2 regions of the Alteromonas sp. MmMcT2-2 genome follow, and region 2 is predicted to be linked to the other one. Evidence: predicted binding sites of a transcription regulator. Region 2 holds the regulator's gene; the other holds the start of a gene.

Region 1 (9,852 bases), on a different contig from region 2:
AGTGATGATTCATTAGGCTGATATTCAACACCTAAAACGGGGTGCTGATTTTCTGTTCGACGGTAGGTTTTATTGTCGGAAACGCTTAAACAAATGACCGGCAGCTTTGAAAAATGTGCTTTATAGGCTTCTGAATTAACGAAATACTTAAACAACTTTCCGTGCAGATCACCAAAATCGGTAGGGACACTGAACGAAGACTGGCCACGATTGTGATTAGATAGACGAACGCTAAAGTCATAATCGCGAACATAAGACGAGAAGTTGTTTCCTACAATACCTTGAGTGCGTTTACCCGTTTTTTTGTCAATTATATTGGTTTGTAAGATTTCGATAGTTGGGAATGTGTTGCCGTTACCCTCAACGTCGATATCTACCGACACAATTTCAAGTTCGACAGCATAGCGATCGCCACTTTCATTATCCCAGTTAGCCAGTGCATTGAAGCGGTTGTTTATCATGCTTAGTGCATCGCGCAAATTTTCTTTGCGGCGTTGACCACGAGCTAAATTGGCGAAGTTGGTGGTGATGCGTGTGTTGTCTGAAGGGCGATAATCTTCATTAAACTGAACGCTGTTAATAGTAAAAGAGAAATCTGTGTTCACGTTGTTGTTCATGAGAATGCGCTTCTATTCCTAAAGTTAAACCGAGTAGTGAGACTGCTGTAAAAGCTATGAACACGTTATACGTTGATTTAACTATGAATAAAAATGACTTATTTTCATTTTATTATGAAATATTGTCATGTAGTGGGCAGGCGAAGAGCTAGTCGCCTACTATTGAGGCGGTAGATCTTTACTTGAAGTTGAGGTTTGCCACGAAATGCACAAATTATGCGTGTCTGATAAAACGTAATCATCACCGCCACAGTGACCAGTTTTTGTATGTGGCGGTCTATCCGCCACTAATGATTGCGTAACGCATCAATTAATTCGTCTTTGCTCATGTTAGAGCGACCTTCAATGCCGACTTCCTTGGCCTTTTGATACAGTTCATCTTTAGTGCGATCCTCGTACTTTTTGCCTTTACCACCATCTTTAGAAGGCGTTTGTTCGCTATTGGCTTGCGCATTGGCAATGCGTGCCGACTTTTCTTTACTGTAGCCTTCGTCGCGAAGGGCTTCGTAAGTATCGTCGTTTTTAATTTGGTTGCCGTGGTCCTTAGCCATATTTAATTCCTGTTTTGCATACTGAGTAATCGATTAATGTTTAGTCGTAATTCTTACTCTGTATTTATATAGATGGATTACACAGTCGTTTAAAAGGCAGGCTTCAAGTGCGAAGAACCAATAGCGAGAGAGTGCTGCGCCTTTAGCATCAGAAAAAATGTCATTCATCGCAAACGCCAAAAACCACAAAATAACGCTGCACCGTAATGTAACGGCTTAACGCGTTAAAACTTCTAATGTTGTCAATTTTAGTGCGCCACATGCACGTAAAAAGTGCATTTATGTCAATAGTTTAGGTTTTTTATGCTATTGCGCGTTCAAAATTAAGCCTTTAGTCTAAAGTGAATATAGACGGAAGGCAGAGCGAAATATGAATAAAAATGAACAACAGAGCACCGTGAATTCTTCACGCCGTAATTGGTTAAAGTCAGTGGGATTAGGTGCAGGCGCAGTAGCGCTAACGACCAGCGTTGACAGTATTATGGGCGACCTTCGTGCCGCAGGGATGCAAACTGAACACTTCCCGTCTGCTACCCCCAATGTAAACGATGGTCTTATTCGCTTATCGTCAAATGAAAACGCCTTTGGGCCGTCAAAAAAAGCCGCAAAGGCAATGCAAAGCGAGCTTTTAAACCTAGCGCGTTATACTGACGCTACGGTTGAAGTGTTAGCGCAAAAAATTGCTGAGCAAGAAGGCGTATCTGCTGAGCAAATCGTAATTACGAATGGCTCTTCACCTATTCTTTTTGGCTATGCGGACTGGATCACCAAAAACGGCAATAAGCTGGTAACGTCTATGGCAACCTACGAAGGCGTACCACGGGGCGCTGAGTTTATGGGGGCAGACGTGACCTACGTGCCGCTAGCCAATGATATGACTTTTGATCTAGATGCAATTGAAGCAGCAGTAACCGAAGATACGACTGCTGTGTACGTATGTAATCCAAATAATCCGACAGGGAGCATGGTAGATGCGGCGAAGCTTACCGCTTTTGCAAAACGCGTATCGAAGAAAGCACAGGTTTTCATCGATGAAGCCTACATTGAAATGTCTGATGCTTACCCCGCTAATGTGCAATCGAAGCTAGTAGCTGAAGGGTACAACGTGGTGATTTGCCGCACCTTCTCTAAAATTCACGCCATGGCGGGACAGCGTCTCGGTTACGCCATCATGCCTGCTGAGCAAGCTAAAACAATGGGCGGTATGCTGCGCATGGGTGGTGTGAATTACTTGGCATTAGTAGCGGGTATGGCAAGTATGGATGATCATGAGAACTTAAACACAATGCGCTCACGCATTAAAACTGAGCGTGAAAAGTTAGTAAAAGTAGCTAAAGAGTTAAAGCAGCCGTTTGCGCCAAATCCACAAGGGAATTTTATTTACATGGATACGGGCATGCCGCACGATAAATTTGCAGAAAAGATGAAAGCTCAAGGTATAAAGGTTGTAGGGCGCACGTGGCCTGGGTACGACTCATGGTCACGTATTAGCGTAGGGACACCTGAAGAAACTGACGCGTGCGTTAAAGCATTAAAAGCGGTACTCGCTTAAAAAACAACAATAACACCTAGCGCAGAGAGAAAAGGCTGAACGCAATTTGTGTTCAGCCTTCGTTTTTTGAATCGCTATTTCTCGATAATAAACGTTAAGCCTGCTTTTTCTTCTAAACGGCGGATAAGCTTGTTACCAAGTGCTGCCGCAGGTGTGAAGAAACCACCAGATAAACTAACGTCTTTGCACAAGCAAAGGGCAGATTCTGAAATCATTTTACTGGTAGAGCCGTAACCTGGATCCTTGTCGCCTTTTACCGATACGGCTAGCATATCACCATTGGTAGCGGTACCCACAAACATGACATCGTAAAAGCCATTTTCGCGCTCTTCTTTGCTCGGGCCTTCACCTGGTTTAGGGCCATCATCACTTGCAAGCGACTTATCTTTGGCAACGTGATTCGCCATGGCTTCACCTTTCTCACCTGGACCAGTCATCATCATTTCATCATATTGAAAGTTCTTGCCGTAGCTATATCCGCCCAGGTAGTTCGTGCGATGAACGTTTTTAGTATTGATGGCCGCCATAATAAATGGTGCAACCCATGTGCCTAACTGCTCATCGAAGTAAGGTTTATTGCCATCGGGCTGTGGCTGATTTGACGCGCCATCGGTTAATGAGTGCGGGTTAATAAGTGCCGCCATGACAGACTTATCTTTGTGCGCAGCCGCCATGGTCGCTTTTAAACTTGCAGCCGTACCGCCAGAGAACGTGCCCTGCATTTTACGAACGCGACCTTTTACATATTCAATGACATCGCCAGTTTGCTTTTTGGCATGTTCTTGAAGGTAGTACACACCAAGGTCAAAAGGCACAGAGTCAAAGCCACACGAGAACACAATATTTGCGCCGGTTTCTTTAGCTTTCGCTTCGTATTTATTGATCATTTGGTGCATCCAGGCTGGCTCACCGCAAAGATCTGTATAGCCGGTGCCGTTATCGACACATGCAGAAAGTAACTTTTCACCGTAAATTTGATACGGACCAACAGTGGTAAGTACAACGGCTGTGCGCTTCGTCAACGCATCTAGCGCGTCGTCATCATCACCATCGGCTACAATGCTAGCAACGCTTTCACTAATGCCTAGCTCCTTTTTTACGCCGTTGAGTTTAGCTTCATTTCGGCCTGCGACCGCCCACTTAACGTTGTCATCGCTGCCATACTGAGCCTGAAAATATTCAGCTACTAACTTACCCGTAAAACCTGTAGCACCGAAAATAACTACATCAAATTCCCGTTCCTTACTCATTGTTTTGTCCTGTTTTATTTCGTTTCGACACGTGTCATCAATATGCGTTACTCAATATACGCACAAGCACCCATATCTATCATTTTTTTCGGTAATATTTGACTATTCACGAAATTAAATGGTGAGCATAAAAAACCGTTAGTTTAATGACGCTACAAACTCAGCTAGCCGTGAAAGCCCTTCCTCCAAGCGTTCAATGCTAGTGGCGAAAGACAGTCTTACGTAATGGTTGGCATTGTGCTCACCAAAATCATTACCCGGCGTAAGCGCTACATGATGTTGTGAAAGTAGGGCATCACAAAATTCAATTGCACTTAGCCCTGTGTGCTTAATATTGATGTAGGCGTAAAACGCACCGTCAGGCTTTGCATCTAAACCAAGCCCCATATTTTCAAGTGCACTAAAAACAAGGGAAGCACGCTTTTCCAGCGTATGGCGGTTTTGCTCGCATTGCGCCAATGCTTCTGGTGTAAAGCATGCAAGAGCAGCCTTTTGCGATAGGGTAGAGGGGCAAATAAACAAATTCTGCGCGAGTTTTTCAACGATGGGCGTCATCGCTTCAGGTACCACACACCAGCCAAGACGCCAGCCGGTCATGCCAAAATATTTGGAAAAACTGTTTATTACGACCACTGTTTCTTCAAGCTGTGCATTGGCAAGTACGGTTTGAAGTTTGGTATCAGTGCCCAAGGTCGATTGGGAAGCGAAAGTATCATTGCGTACATCAAGATCAGCCGAAAGCGATAGATCCAAGTAAATTTCGTCAACAATTAAAAAGCCACCTTTGGATTTGCAGTACTCGCCAATTTTAGTCAACTCTTCTGCATCTATAACCGTACCAGTAGGATTGGCAGGTGTGGCAATAAGTACACCTTTCGTGTTGTGCTTCCAATTATCGGCAACACTTGTTGCGGTTAGCTGAAAGTTATCCTCACTGCGTGTTGGTACCAGCGTTACCTCTGCGCCAAATGCGTTTAAAAAACGTCGGTTACAAGGGTAAGAAGGGTCGCCCAATATCACGTTGTCGCCTGGCTCAACCAAGGCAGCACTTGCCAAAAGTAAAGCGCCAGAAGCCCCAGCGGTCACGACCACTCTAGAAGGGCTTACCGCTACGCCATGTTTAACTTCATAAAAGCGTGCAATGGCTTCACGTAGTTCAGGCATGCCCAGCGCCGAGGTATAGGGAAAAACTGGGGCATTTAAGCTTTCTTTCATTGCGGCGAGCACTGCCACGGGTGCGCCGAAATCAGGCTCGCCTAAATTAAGTCTTATAACATCTTTACCTTGCTGTTCTAGTGCCGTGGCTTTTTCGCCATAGGCCATAGCAAGAAACGGAGAGATCGCCGTAGCGCGAGAGGCAAACTTCAAAATAAAACCCTTATTAGTAGTGCCAATTCAAACTGTACCGCAATTAGTGATCACTCTTGGTCATGATTCAAGGGAATTCTTCGAGAAGTACAATTAACTCGCTGACTTACTTCATAGCTAACTATTTAAACGAACAAACTTTTCGGCCAGCTCGTCTAGTGACTCTCTATTGTTCGGGTCGGGCTTAACCACATCGATAGGGCATACCGCTACGCAAGTAGGGGCATCGTAATGCCCCACGCATTCTGTACAGCGTAACGGGTCTATTTCATACACTTTATTACCCATGCTTATAGCGGCATTAGGGCATTCGGGTTCGCACATGTCGCAGTTAATGCAGCTATCAAGAATAAGCAGTGCCATGCATTATGCCTCGCTCGCGTTTTCGGGTGTTACTGCACTAGGAGCTTTTCGAAACGGATTGCGGGTATCAACGCCTTCATCTAAATTTCGCAGCAGTAGGGCAAAGTTTAGAGACACATCGCTGGGTATCGGTATTCTTACTTGGTGTCCTGAACCCTTAGCATCCGTAATAGAATGGTTTCTCTTATCCAGCATCTCATTTAGAGTAAAGGTAATGTTGCCGCTTGGCGTCATCAACTCAAGCGAGTCACCTACACAGAATTTGTTTTTAACGTTTATAATTGCATAGCCAGACTCTTCACAACGGTCAATCACTTCACCAACAAATTGCTGTTTATCGCTGACTGAGTGGCCATACTCATAGTTCTGATACGCGTGGTGCGCATGGCGACGCAAGAAACCCTCGGTATAACCTCGATGAGCTAAAGTTTCCAAGCTTCCCATTAATGTACTATCAAAAGGCTTTCCTGCTACCGCGTCGTCAATTGCTTTTCTATAGACTTGAGCGGTTCGGGCACAGTAGTAATGTGATTTAGTGCGGCCTTCTATTTTTAAACTATGCACGCCCATTTGGGTTAACCTGCCAACATGTTGCACGGCACGCAAATCTTTAGAATTCATAATATAGGTGCCATGTTCGTCTTCAAAAGCTGGCATCAGTTCTCCAGGCTTTTCCTTTTCTTCTAACATAAATACTTTGGGGCTTGGCGTGCCTTCACCAAGGGTAGGAATTACCACTTGAGGTGCTGTAACTGCCTTATTAATCTCACTGGTTAGAACGATGTCGCCAGTTTCGTTTTCCTCGCCTGCCTTAACATCGTAAGACCATCGACAAGCATTGGTACAAGTGCCCTGATTCGGATCGCGTTTATTCATATATCCAGACAATAAGCAGCGGCCTGAATACGCCATACAAAGCGCGCCATGCACAAATACTTCTAACTCCATGTCTGGAACATGTTCGCGAATAGTTTCAATTTCTTCCAAAGAGAGCTCTCGAGACAAAATAACGCGCTCAATACCTTGTTTCTGCCAAAACTTCACCGTGGCGTAGTTCACCGCATTGGCCTGCACACTCAAGTGAATAGGCATTTCAGGGAAGGCGTCGCGCACCATCATAATAAGCCCTGGGTCCGACATAATTAACGCATCGGGCTTCATAGCAATTACTGGTGAAATATCTTTTAAGTAGGTACCTAGCTTACTGTTGTGCGGAGCAATGTTGCTTACTACATAGAACTTTTTACCTAAAGCATGTGCTTCTTCTATGCCTATCGCTAAGTTTTCAAGGCTGAATTCGTTGTTTCTTACGCGAAGCGAGTAGCGTGGCTGCCCAGCATAAACAGCATCAGCGCCATAGGCGAAAGCGTAGCGCATGTTGCGTAAGCTACCCGCAGGTGCAAGCAACTCTGGCGCGATTAACGTTTGGTTTGGCAATGTTGAAACTGAGTCTTCACGTAGGTTAGAAGAGCTGCGATTAGGTGATAATTTTGAAGTCATAGATAAAAACCGCTACTAGACGCTTTAAACAAGGCGGCGGATTTTATAAGCCGTAAAATACCTCTACAACTCAAACAAAGCTTGGTGTTGACCAAGATCAAATAATTTGTTGTCGCTCATGTTTTTGAATGTTTAAACGGCAATTGAGCAGAGTCAATGCCAGCTGTTTTCTTCCATATAGTTGCGTTTTTAGTGCATTACCTTCGGTAGGAAAAACCAAGCCTGTTCACAGCTAAATAACAAGCAAAAAGAGCGCATTAAACGATGAACTACCATGGGCAAAACCCACCACATAGGGTAGGCTAGAAATTCACAATAATAAGGACTAACTGCATGCTGCAATTGAACATTTTTCATAAAGCGGCGCGACAAGTAAAAGCATCGGGCAAATCGGCCATTGCGATTACCGTATTATTTGTCGTGTCTACGTCTTCCGCATTGGCAGCGCTGCCAAGCATTGGTGAATTCACCAGCGATATGACCAAAAAAGATGGCTTAATTCCTGTTTACTATGACGATGAAAGTGACAAAGTTTACTTGGCGGTGCCAACAGACCACGCCGAATACCTGTTTCAAAGTAGTTTGCCGTATGGCGTAGGGTCTAACGACATTGGCCTTGATCGCGGCCAGCTAGGCAATACGCGTTTAGTAAGCTTTGAAAAATTTGGAAACAAGGTTTTATTAAAGCAGCACAACACCAAATATCGAGCAGCTCACGGCAGCGACGCTGAGAAACAGAGCATTGATGAAGCCTTTGCTGATTCGGTTATCGCAGGTTTTACGCTGGTAGCCAAAAACGACCGTGCCAGTCTAATAGATTACACACCGTTCTTATTAAGCGATATTCACGGCATTGGCAATCGCTTAGCGGGAACTAACCAAGGCAGTTTTAGCGTAGATAACATGCGAAGCGGCGTGTATTTACCTAAAACCAAAGGCTTTGAAAAGAATACTGAATTAGAGGCTTTAGTCACCTTTGCAGGTAAGAAGCCAGGCGAATACGTGCAGCAAGTTACGCCCGACCCAGAAAGCTTGTCGGTGCACTTGCATCATTCGTTTGTGGCTCTGCCTGACGACAATTACACGCCCAGAGAGTACCACCCGTACTCGGGCTACTGGAAATTCAGTTACTTTGATTATTCAACGCCTATCAGCGAGCCTACTGAACAGCGTTTTATTACCCGCCATCGTTTAAACAAGAAAACCCCGCATGCTGCAATGAGCGAAGCAGTGGAGCCTATTGTGTATTACCTAGATCCTGGTATTCCAGAACCTGTAATGACCGCGCTTAAAGAAGGGGCGAGCTGGTGGAATCAAGCCTATGAAGCCGCAGGCTACAAAGATGCGTTTCAGGTGAAAGTATTGCCCGAAGGTGCCGACCCAATGGACGTGCGCTATAACGTAATCAACTGGGTACATCGCGCAACGCGCGGTTGGTCTTATGGTTCGTCGGTTGTCGACCCGCGCACTGGTGAAATTATCAAAGGTCACGTTACGCTCGGCTCATTGCGTGTAAGACAAGATTATTTAATTGCCCTTGGCCTAACCAGTCCTTTTAAGGACGGGAGCACCGACACCACTGCACAGCAAGAAATGGCTTTAGACCGCATTAGGCAACTTTCAGCCCACGAAGTAGGGCACACATTGGGTATAGCCCACAACTTTGCGGCAAGTGAAAATAACCGTGCGTCGGTAATGGATTATCCTCACCCCCAAATTAGTATTAAAAACGGCAAAATTAGCTTGGAAGGCGCGTATGATAAAGGCATAGGCGCATGGGATATTCACGCCGTCGCGTATGGCTATCAAGATTTTGCCAGCGACGTAGAGGCAACGGAAGCCTTGGCAAAAATTATCGTAAAAGGCCGTAATGAGGGTTTAAGTTTTAAGTCAGACCCCGATACCCGTAGTAGTCGCCATGCATCGGCAAACGGCCATATGTGGGAAAACGGTAGCAATCCGCTAGATGCTTTCGATGAAATTTCACAAGTACGCGAACTGGCGTTAGCCAATTTAGGTTTAGACACCTTAAGCCCAAATAGCAGTTTATCCTCTCTTGAAAATGCTTTAGTGCCTATTTACTTACTCCACCGTTATCAGTTAGAAGCCGTTGCAAAGCAAGTCGGCGGCTTAGTGTATGAATACGAACGCAAAGGTGACTATACCAAAGCACAGGGCCAACAGTTTGTAGCGCCTGCAGTGCAGCAACGCGCTATGCAGCAGTTAATTACGGCCACTACCGCTGATTACCTGACGATACCTGAATCGGTACTCGCCCTTATTCCACCGACAGCGTATGGCGACGATATTACTCGCGAGCACTTTAAGGGCAAAATGGGGTTAATGCTAGACCCTGTTTCTGCCGCTGCTTCAGCATCTAACTTTGCGTTTGAATTACTATTGCACCCAGAGCGCTTAAACCGCTTAGAGTGGCAAACAAGAAGCACTAATGACAGACGTAAAAAAGTAGGCGTTTCTATGCTGGTGAAGCAAATACTTAACGTTCACTGGTATAAAAATAAGTCACAAAGCCCACTAGCAAAACGCTTACAGTTAGTGGCGTTAAATGCAGTGATGAAAGCAGTAACTAACGATAAGTTGGCGCCTGAAGTAAGAATGGAAGCCGAACTTGCTCTGCTTGAATTTAGCGA
Region 2 (9,852 bases):
CAACTACTCCATGGTTATTCACCACGTTTAGCTATGCCGCCGCAGCTTATTTACTGTACCTTGCGTTTGGTGCGCTTAGAAGCGGGCCTGTAAAACAGGACCAGGCAGTTAACGCTGAAAAGAAAACATCCCACATATCTGCAAAGCGCGCAGTTTGGATGGGCTTTCTCACAAATGGACTAAACCCAAAAGCAACGCTATTTTTCCTCTCATTGTTTACTGCAATTATTAGTATTGATACTCCATTTACAGTGAAACTTGGCTACGGTATCTATTTAGCTATAGCTACTGGACTGTGGTTCTGTTTTCTTTCATACCTTTTGAGCACCAGTAAAGTAGCTGAGCTTATTGGTAAAAAAGGGTATTGGTTAGACCGTGCGATGGGGGTGCTACTCGTCGGTTTAGCTGCGAAATTAGTACTAGGTTAACGTTTGTTTACCTTACAAACAGGCATTTGTTTTTGTGAATTGGTATAATCCCGCCGATTTTTCAAAAAGATAAGAGAGTTGTGTGAAAGACGTAAACCAAGACCGCCTGAACAATACGTTGTCTAAACAGTATCAATTTGATACCAAAGGTCTATTGCGCCGCGCTGCCGGTTTAACAAAGGCAAACTTTTCATCATTGCTGCAGGGAAGTGTTGTTCTATTTTTGACGTTTGTCGTGTTAGGTGTATTTGCTCAGCAGTACATCACAATAAATGACGATGGGACCTATGTATTCGAGCATCAGTCTATCATAGAAATTGTTGCAATCTGCATCGTTGCCCCGCTGTTGACGGGGTTGTATATGATGGGCGTTTTTGTTGCCCGCGGCACTAAAACTTCAGTATTTACCGTATTCCAGTTTTTCCCCTTGATATTCTTGCTGGCGCTAACTCAGCTAGTAAACAGTATTCTTGTTCAACTAGGTATGATGTTGCTTATTATACCCGGCGTTTATTTTTATTTAGCCTCGTCCTTTTCACTTATGTTGGTTGCTGACAGAAAGTTAACGCCAATTAGTGCGATCATCCTGTCGTGTCGCGTATTTAATGCATATTGGGCTCAAATTGCCAGCATATTTGGTGTGTTCTTTTTACTGTTTGTGTCGGTGCCATTAACGCTGGGCTTTTCACTTATTTGGGTATTACCTTTTTATTTTAGTATGATGGGCTTGCTCTATCAGGAACTGATTGGCGAGCAGGGAGTAAGCACGGAAGCATCTGAAAACGATGTGAATGAGTCTAGCTTCGATGCATAAGCGTGAAACCTTTAAAATTGTCCTCATTACGTTAGGCGTATTGGCGGTAATCGTCATTAACGCCATAATTTTTACTGAGGACGAACCGGATATTTTAGATATACCGCAAACGGTTGAAGCTAAAAAGCCGGTGCCTAACTTCTCTGCCTATACAGATGTAAAAGAGAAGAAAGAGGCGTTTTTTAACTATTTACGCCCCGAAATAGAGAAGCAGAATGCGTATCTACTCACGCTTAGACATTACGTACAAACCTTATACAGAAAGGCGTTAGCTAACGAAACGCTCTCTGAAGAAGATATGGCAAGGCTTGAATGGTTAGAAGAGGAATATCGAGTTAAGCCAACGCAGCCGCTGAAATTAAAATTGCTAGCTCTGCTACAAAAGATTGATGTTCTACCTGCCGAACTCGTGCTTGTGCAAGCCGCGAATGAGTCAGCTTGGGGCACCAGCCGGTTCGCAAGAAAGGGCTATAACTTCTTTGGCTTATGGTGTTTCTCTAAGGGGTGTGGCTTTGTTCCGAACCGTCGAAACGATGGGGCATCTCATGAAGTTGCCAAATTCGACAGTTTGTCGCGTGCAACGTACACCTACATGCGAAATTTAAACCGCCACGACGCGTATGCGGATTTAAGAGAGATCCGCAGTCGACTGCGTGCAAACCAAATTCCTATTACTGGTGTTGCGTTAGCTGAAGGGCTAATGAACTATTCTGAGCGAGGAGCCGCTTATGTTGAAGAGCTTCAAACTATGATCCTATTTAACGAGGAGTTTTTATCCGAATGATACGCGCTGCTTTATTTTTTGCTTCATCTCTGTTTATTGGTGTAGGCAGTTCTTCCGTTGCTGCTGAAACGATAGATGTTGAGTACAGCCGTTTCTATAGCCATGTTAAAAAGCTGGATAATGAAGATACCCAAGCACTTCAGTTTGCATTCGGGTTTGTTCGTGTTGGCGAAGGGCGTTTATGTGAAGTTAACGGAGCGTCTATCGTAACCGATAAGAAAACAATGCCCTTAGAAGTGAGTGGTGAAGGGCGATTCACGGTGCCTACTGAAAAGGCCCTGAAACTTGCCAACGCACTGGTTCGCATCGATTTAAACGAACGCGCGAACGTGTGTGATATGTCGGTACAACTTGAAACCAAGCCGGAATATCTTAAGCAGTATTACACAAAAGACGACCTTACGTTTTTGTATGGTCAGTACGAAGCTTTCTTTAATGAAATGGGAAGTTTTTTGTCTTTCATGATGCCTTCGGTAAAGGGCTTGATGATTCAGTTTGATGACAAGAATTTAGATTTCATTACACCACAAGGTGTGCAAATCAATAACGGCGTATTGCATCTAGAACAAGATTGGATCAACGACGCAAAAGGCTTAACACTGCCTCATGCGCCGCTACGTGTTACCGCTATGGCTTCAAGCTAAATGCATATTTGGGATTAGGTAAGAAGCTGATACCTAATTTGCTCTGCTAAACGCGCGATGGTCTCTTCGCCCTTCGCGCATAGCTCTTCGGCTCTGTGGAATTCCATAATACCCACGTCGGTAAGCTGAGGCTCAATAAGAATGTCAGGCGGATCGCCAGCCAAACGTGAACGTGTGACGCGAGCTTGAAGTATCTCAAGTGAACTGCTCATCACGCTCATAATTCCCGGCGGGTTTCGCTTGTTCACTTTAGCGGGGACTTCGGTCAACTCTTCTTCCACTTTTTCAATCACATCAGAAGCAATGCCTTCTTCAGTCTTTACATTGCCAGCCGAGACGCTGTCTTTTTCATCTTTTTTCTCTAGGGCTTTTTCTTCTTTGTTGTCAGGAGAGAACCATTGGCGTAGTACGTTTTGACTCTTTGTAAAAAAGTCCTCGGTTTTGCGCTGGTTTTCTTCATGATCTTGTCTCAACTTTTCAAGACGAAGTGGTCGGAAATCGGCGTTAAGGTTAACCGCGATTACAAAATCGGCCCCTAATTGGCGACATAAGTTCACCGGTACAGGGTTTACAACGGCACCGTCTACCAACCAACGATCACCATGTGCTACGGGCGCAAAAAGTGCGGGAATAGCGCAGGATGCTTGAATGGTGTCTCCGATAGGACCAGAGTTAAACACTACTTCACGGCCGGTATAAAGGTCGGTAGCCACAGCCGCAAACGGCTTAAGCATGTCTTCATAAGTCGATTCACAAAACTCGCTTGCTAGCTTGTCGAAAACCTTCTGTCCGCTGGCAATGCCGCCGCGTCTAAGTCCTACACCCATAAGAGCAAGTACCTGCCAGTCGCTAAGGGAACAGGCCCACTCTTTCAATCCTTCCAGCTTGCCACTTGCGTAGGCAGCACCAACATAGGCACCAATAGAGCATCCCGCTACAACGTCAATTTTTACGCCGAGTTTTTCTAATGCTTCAATTATGCCAATGTGAGTCCAGCCCCTTGCGGCACCGGCACCTAGCGCAAGTCCGATTTTCATTTACTTAGGTTCCATAATGTTTATTACTTCAATAGTATTATCTTCATCACTGAAGTCCGTACTATTTTCTGTAGTGAAAGAAGGTTCATCGAACCCGATATCACCGTCTTCTACCGGGCCTTCTTGTGTAGCTATAGCTTTAAAATCATAAAGGTTGCTGTCGATTAAGTGTGAAGGCGCTACGTTTTGAAGCGCACGGAACATCGACTCTATACGACCTGGGAAGCGACGGTTCCAGTCTTGAAGCATAGCCTTTATGTTTTGGCGCTGTAGGTTTTCTTGTGAGCCACAAAGGTTACACGGAATAATCGGAAATTCAGCGGCCTGAGAATATTTCTCGATGTCTTTTTCTGTGCAGTACGCCAATGGACGAATAACGATGTGTTCACCGTTGTCGCTGACTAGCTTTGGCGGCATAGACTTAAGCTTGCCACCATGAAACATATTGAGGAAAAACGTTTCTAGCATGTCGTCGCGGTGATGACCTAATGCAATTTTAGTCGCACCTAACTCTTTTGCCGTGCGGTACAGAATACCACGGCGCAAGCGAGAACAGAGAGAGCAAGTCGTCTTTCCCTCTGGAATTTTGTCTTTAACAATAGAGTAGGTGTCTTCTTCTACAATTTTGTAGTCAACGCCAATGCTTTCTAGATATTCAGGCAAGATATGTTCTGGGAAACCAGGCTGCTTTTGGTCAAGATTAACCGCAACGATATCAAAGTGAATAGGCGCAATCTTCTTTAAAAACAATAAAATATCTAGCATGGTGTAGCTGTCTTTACCGCCAGATAAACACACCATTACTTTGTCGTTGTTTTCAATCATACCGAAATCGCCAATGGCTTTACCCACATTGCGGCGAAGTCGTTTCTGAAGTTTGTTGAAGTTGTACTTTTGCTTACTTTGCGCAGCATTTAATGGCGACGCGTCAGCACTGTTTGTGCCTAAACTCATAATTAACTAGCTTGGTTTGTGATAAAGCCACCATTATACATTAAAGCGGCTTTTCGAGACCATGCTTGTGAAGTTAAATTTGTTGGTGACATACCGTGTTGGCCGCTAAGTAACGGCAAACACGGGCTATGTAGACTTGATGAAAAGACTACACCGACAACGGCGACACAAATCCATCTGGCTTAATAGCAAGCACATCGCAATTGAGTTCGTCGATCACGTGTTCTGCAGTGTTACCAATTAGGGCCGCTGAAATGCCCACGCGGCCAACAGTACCAATAACAACAAGCTCTGCATCCAGTGTTTTTGCCACTTGCGGGATAACTTTTTCCGGAAGGCCTTCTCTTACTACACATTTATTTTCAGGAATACCGTACTTCAACGCGTGACTACGCATTTCTTTTAAATGATGATTTTTTACCGCGTCGTGATAGGTATCGGGGTCGAACTCAGGTACTTCTATGGCGATATTAAGTGGTGTAGAAGGATAACTGTTGACCAAATTTACGCTACCTTTCAATAAAGAGGCGTAGTCGTTAGCAATGAGGGTGAGCTTATCGTTAAGTGCGGCATGCTCATCATCTTCACTGCCTACGTTTACTGCAGCAATAATCTCTCCTCCTTCTGGCCAGTCGTGCTCTTTAACGAGTAATACTGGCCGAGGGCATTTACGCATTAAATGCCAGTCGGTGGGGGTGAAAATAACAGAAGCAAGATCGTCGTGCTTTTTGGTTGCCTTTACCACTAAATCTATCTGATTATTTAGGGTGTAGTAAATAATCGACTCATACGCACGATTATTCCATTCTACAACGATATCAGTTTCAGTGAATCCTTGTTCTCTTAAGTGGGTGGCAAGCCATTTTGCATGCTCCTTTGTAACTGCATCGCGCATTGACTCGCGCTCATCCGGGCTAAGCATGGTCGTCATATCATAAGATAAGTCGTATACCACCATCATTGCGGTAACTGAAGCGCCTGTTTTTGAAGCGAGTTCATAAGCTCGGCTTAGTGCAGGTTGGTTATCGCGCTCGGCATCTACCACGGCCAGAATTCGTTTACACTCAATCATAACGTCCCCCTAACTACGAAACTTAGTAGCGGCTGTCGAAATCGAAGCTTTCTAATACTAACTATAAACGACATTGGGAAAAACGTAAGTTGTTTTAGATCAAGAATTTTACGAGGCGACCATGAGTGAACCTACCTAATTGAATATGGAGCAACCGGCGTGGCGCTGAAAGGTTAGATATGTGGCTACCAAAGGTCACAAAAAAGCGCGCTTAGTGCGCGCCTTGTTTAACACCTAAAAACGGCTAACCGCAGACAACGCTTGGGCCGTTAAGCGCCGCTAGTTTGGTGTTTAGTCTATCGAAATCCAAGATAGTAATAAGCTTGCCGTCTACTTTTATGATGTTGTCTTTTTGAAAACGGCTTAACAGACGACTAATCGTTTCAATCGTTAATCCTAAATAGTTTCCAATTTCGTTGCGCGTCATGGTTAAGTGGAATTCTCTATGGGAAAAGCCACGCTCTTCAAAGCGTTGCGACAGGTGTGAGATGAAATACAGTAAGCGCTCTTCTGCAGTTCGCTTGTTTAAAAGCATGATCATGTCGTGATCTTGTTTTATTTCAGCGCTCATGAAGCTCATGATCTGGTGGCGTAGCTTTGGAAATTGCACTGACATTTCGTCGAGGGTCTCGTAGGGAAGCTCACACACCATGGCAGTTTCTAACGCAGAGGTATAGCTTTGGTGCTTGTTCTCTCTTAATGCATCGAAACCGATAATGTCACCAGGAAAATGGAAGCCGGTAATCTGTTCTTCACCTTCGGTATTAGTCACAAATGATTTGAATGAACCGGTTCTCACTGCAAATAGAGAACGGAATTTATCACCAGTTTGAATCAGCGTGTCACCTTTATGAAGCGGCTTCTTGCGTTCAATAATATCGTCAAGAGACTCGATTTCTGTTTTGTTTAACGCCACCGGTAAACACAGGTGACTGAAACTACAGTTTTGACAGTGAATAGAAAATTGGCTTCCTTTGCTCATAATGCACGCTCTCTAAAAGAATACCCGACAATAATACACCCATTTTTAAACGATTGCGCCATGAATAAGATAAGCTGCATATATTGCCATTATTACTGCAATAATTTGTCTAAAATGGTTATGTTGAAAACTTCGAACAATATATTGGCTACCAGCGCTTGCAGCGAGCAAGGTGGGTAATGTACCCAAACCGAAGAAGAACATAATAGCAGCGCCTTCTAGCGCGTTACCCGCCGCGAGAGACCAGGTAAGTGTGGAATACACCAAACCGCAAGGAAGCCAACCCCAAATAAAACCATAAGGCAACGCACTTAAAGGGGTCTTAAATGGCAAAAAGCGTTTTGAAAGCGGCTGGACTTTGGAAAATAGGCCTTTACCCGCATTTTCCAGCACTGTTAAGCCAGTCCACCACTTACCCAAATAACACGCCAGTAGAAGCAACATGATTCCGCTAAGTAGGGAAAGGGCATAGTTGGCAAGAGGTATATAATCTGCTGCAATTTTTCCAAGTGCCCCGGTTACTGCTCCGGCGATGGTGTAGCTCACTATACGTCCCATGTTATAGGCAAGGGTATAGGGTAGTGCTGAAGCGCCTTTAGGCGATACCATCCTTAGCGCAGCGACAATTCCACCGCACATTCCCACACAGTGAACTCCACCGGCTAAGCCGATAAGAAAGGCAGAGAAGTAGTTAATCCCTTCCATGTGGCGCTTGGCTTTTGTCTACTTTACTGTCTTGAAGTTGCTTGCGTTGCTCAGCTAGCTTTTTTTCTTCTGGCGGAAGATCATCGTCAAACAGTATGCTATAACCTTGGCGATCTAAATCTTCAAATTGATTGGTTTTCACCGCCCAAAAGAATATCACGATAGCGACGGCAACAATGATGATGGCGATTGGAATTAATACGTAAATAATACTCATGCTATTTGCTCAAGAGTCGCGTTGAGTTTGTGACCACAATGATACTGCTTAACGACATACCAACAACAGCCATCCACGGTGAAAGTAGGCCTGATACGGCGAAAGGTAAGATCAAAACGTTGTAACCTACCGACCAGCCAATATTTTGCCTTATTTTTTGCTTCACTTGGTGCGCAGTTCGAATAAGTTCTGGTACAGAAAGCAGCTGATCGCCAAGCAGTATCACGTCGGCGGCAGTTTTAGCCACGTCTGTGGCATTACCCACTGCAATTGCCACATCAGCACTGGCAAGAACTGGAGCGTCGTTAATACCGTCACCCATCATCATCACTTTCGCGCCAGATTGCTGCATAGCTTGAACGGCTTCGTACTTTTGCTCAGGTGTTAGGCCACCTTTAGCGGTCGAAATTGGCAATGGTGCGGTAAGCGCATTAACGTTTTGCTGTGTATCACCACTTAAAACGGCGAGGGTATGGCTTGCAGCTAATATATCGAGAGTTTCTTGCGTATCTTCTCTTAGTGAATCCTTTACTTCATACGCCGCCATAATACGCCCCTTAACCGTGAGAAACACGTTAGCTGAAGGGAACGCTTCAATGAGTTTTAGCTGAGATTCGTGAACGCTGAATGCTGCAGAACCCATAGAAAACAACGTGTCATTGATCTCACCGCTGATACCACCTCCTGGCGTAACGGTAAAATTAGTCACTTTGTGTACAGTGCTATCGATAACGTTAGCACTGCCGCTAGAGGCAGAATTCTCGCTAAAGGCTACACCGTCGCTAAAGGCTATATCGTCGCTAAAGGCTTTGGCAATCGGATGTTCAGAGCGTGACTCCAAAGCGCGCGCAATTGATAGCGCACTATTACTATCCACGCCGTCAGCGTACCAGGCATTTGAAATAGTAAATTTGCCTTTTGTGAGCGTGCCGGTTTTGTCTAGAGCGATGGTGTCAATGTCAGTAATTTGTTCAAGCGCATCTGCCCGTTTTAGTAAAATACCTTGTCTGTTTAATTTTGCCATAGCGCAGGTTAACGCTGATGGCGTGGCCAACCCTAGTGCGCAAGGGCAGGTTGCAACCAGCACCGATATGGTGATCCAAAATGCCTCGTCGCTACCCTGATACGCCCAAAAGCCATAGGTTAACGCCGAAATCAGCAATACCGCGGTAACGAAATAGCGAGAAAAATTATCGGCTATCTGCGCTGCTTTAGGTTTACTCGCCATGGCACTTGCTTGCAGTCTTACAATTTGATTTACCAGCGCATTTTTAAGGGTCTGCGTAACCGTAATGGTTAGCGTACCATCTTGACAAACCGTGCCGCCGTAAACTGGGCTACTGTTGGACTTACGCACGGGATTAAACTCGCCGGTAAGCATAGATTCGTCAACCGCTGCGTTGCCGTCGGTTACCACCCCATCAATGGGGACTGTTTCACCAGGCTTCACTAGCACTACGTCGTCAATTTTTAGCTGCTTAGCCAGACACTCGGTTAGGCTACCATCCGGATTTAGTTTAGTCGCTGATACGGGCACATACTGCATCATATTGGCAGAGATCTGTGCGGCGCGATGACGGCTGCGATGTTCTAAGAATCGGCTAAGTAACAGCAGAAAAATAAACATACAAATGGATTCGAAATACACTTCACCTTGCTCTAATACTGTAGAACGAATTCCAGCAATGTAAGTACCGAATATTGCGAGCGTAACGGGTACGTCCATATTAACCGTTTTGGCGCTTAGCGCTTTAGCGGCGCCCATATAAAAGTTGCTGCCTGAATACAGCACCACAGGTGTAGTAAGTGTAAGGGCAACCCAATAAAAATATTGGCGGGTCTCTAACTCAATGGCGCCAAACCAATCAAAATAAAGCCCCGTCATCAGCATCATTACCTGCATGGTCATAATGCCTGCTAGGCCAAGCTTTTTAAGAAAGGTTTTTTGTTCGCGCTTATAGCTGGCTTCGTGTTCGTCGGGGTGAAATGGCGAGCCAACGTAACCAATGCGTTTTAGCGTAGATAGAATTTGACTAAGTTTGATTTGAAAAGGTGACCAGGTAACCAGTGCTCGGCGCTCTTGTACATTCACCGCGACTTGCTTTATTCCTTCTACTTTCGACAACTGCTTTTCGATAAGCCAGCCACACGCAGCGCACGTAATACCTTCAAGGGTCAATTGAATCTGTTTGTCCTGACCTTCTTCAAACACGAA

Evidence for each region. The regulator FNR, encoded in region 2, switches genes on or off when oxygen is low (the NO sensors DNR and NnrR bind a similar motif). The targets are predictions, from matches to a motif close to TTGATCTAGATCAA.
Region 1: a site for FNR is predicted at 7,289-7,302, ahead of yegQ (tRNA 5-hydroxyuridine modification protein YegQ). Genes of this name have one in related genera too.

What each region holds. Positions count from the first base shown of each region.
Region 1 covers NZ_JAKRFA010000014.1:76,199-86,050, reverse strand. The annotation lists gene MHM99_RS10460 (DUF1852 domain-containing protein) at 1-605, opposite strand, end outside; gene MHM99_RS10455 (Rho termination factor N-terminal domain-containing protein) at 905-1,168, opposite strand; gene MHM99_RS10450 (histidinol-phosphate transaminase) at 1,539-2,720, shown strand; gene MHM99_RS10445 (saccharopine dehydrogenase NADP-binding domain-containing protein) at 2,795-3,970, opposite strand; gene MHM99_RS10440 (aminotransferase class I/II-fold pyridoxal phosphate-dependent enzyme) at 4,109-5,338, opposite strand; gene MHM99_RS10435 (YfhL family 4Fe-4S dicluster ferredoxin) at 5,456-5,701, opposite strand; gene yegQ (tRNA 5-hydroxyuridine modification protein YegQ) at 5,705-7,201, opposite strand; gene MHM99_RS10425 (zinc-dependent metalloprotease) at 7,535-9,852, shown strand, end outside.
Region 2 covers NZ_JAKRFA010000030.1:23,603-33,454, reverse strand. The annotation lists gene MHM99_RS15570 (LysE family transporter) at 1-428, shown strand, start outside; gene MHM99_RS15565 (stress protein) at 511-1,242, shown strand; gene MHM99_RS15560 (glucosaminidase domain-containing protein) at 1,235-2,026, shown strand; gene MHM99_RS15555 (DUF2987 domain-containing protein) at 2,023-2,670, shown strand; gene MHM99_RS15550 (patatin-like phospholipase family protein) at 2,685-3,707, opposite strand; gene ttcA (tRNA 2-thiocytidine(32) synthetase TtcA) at 3,708-4,661, opposite strand; gene uspE (universal stress protein UspE) at 4,810-5,733, opposite strand; gene fnr (fumarate/nitrate reduction transcriptional regulator Fnr) at 5,978-6,715, opposite strand; gene MHM99_RS15530 (sulfite exporter TauE/SafE family protein) at 6,761-7,420, opposite strand; gene ccoS (cbb3-type cytochrome oxidase assembly protein CcoS) at 7,407-7,637, opposite strand; gene MHM99_RS15520 (heavy metal translocating P-type ATPase) at 7,639-9,852, opposite strand, start outside.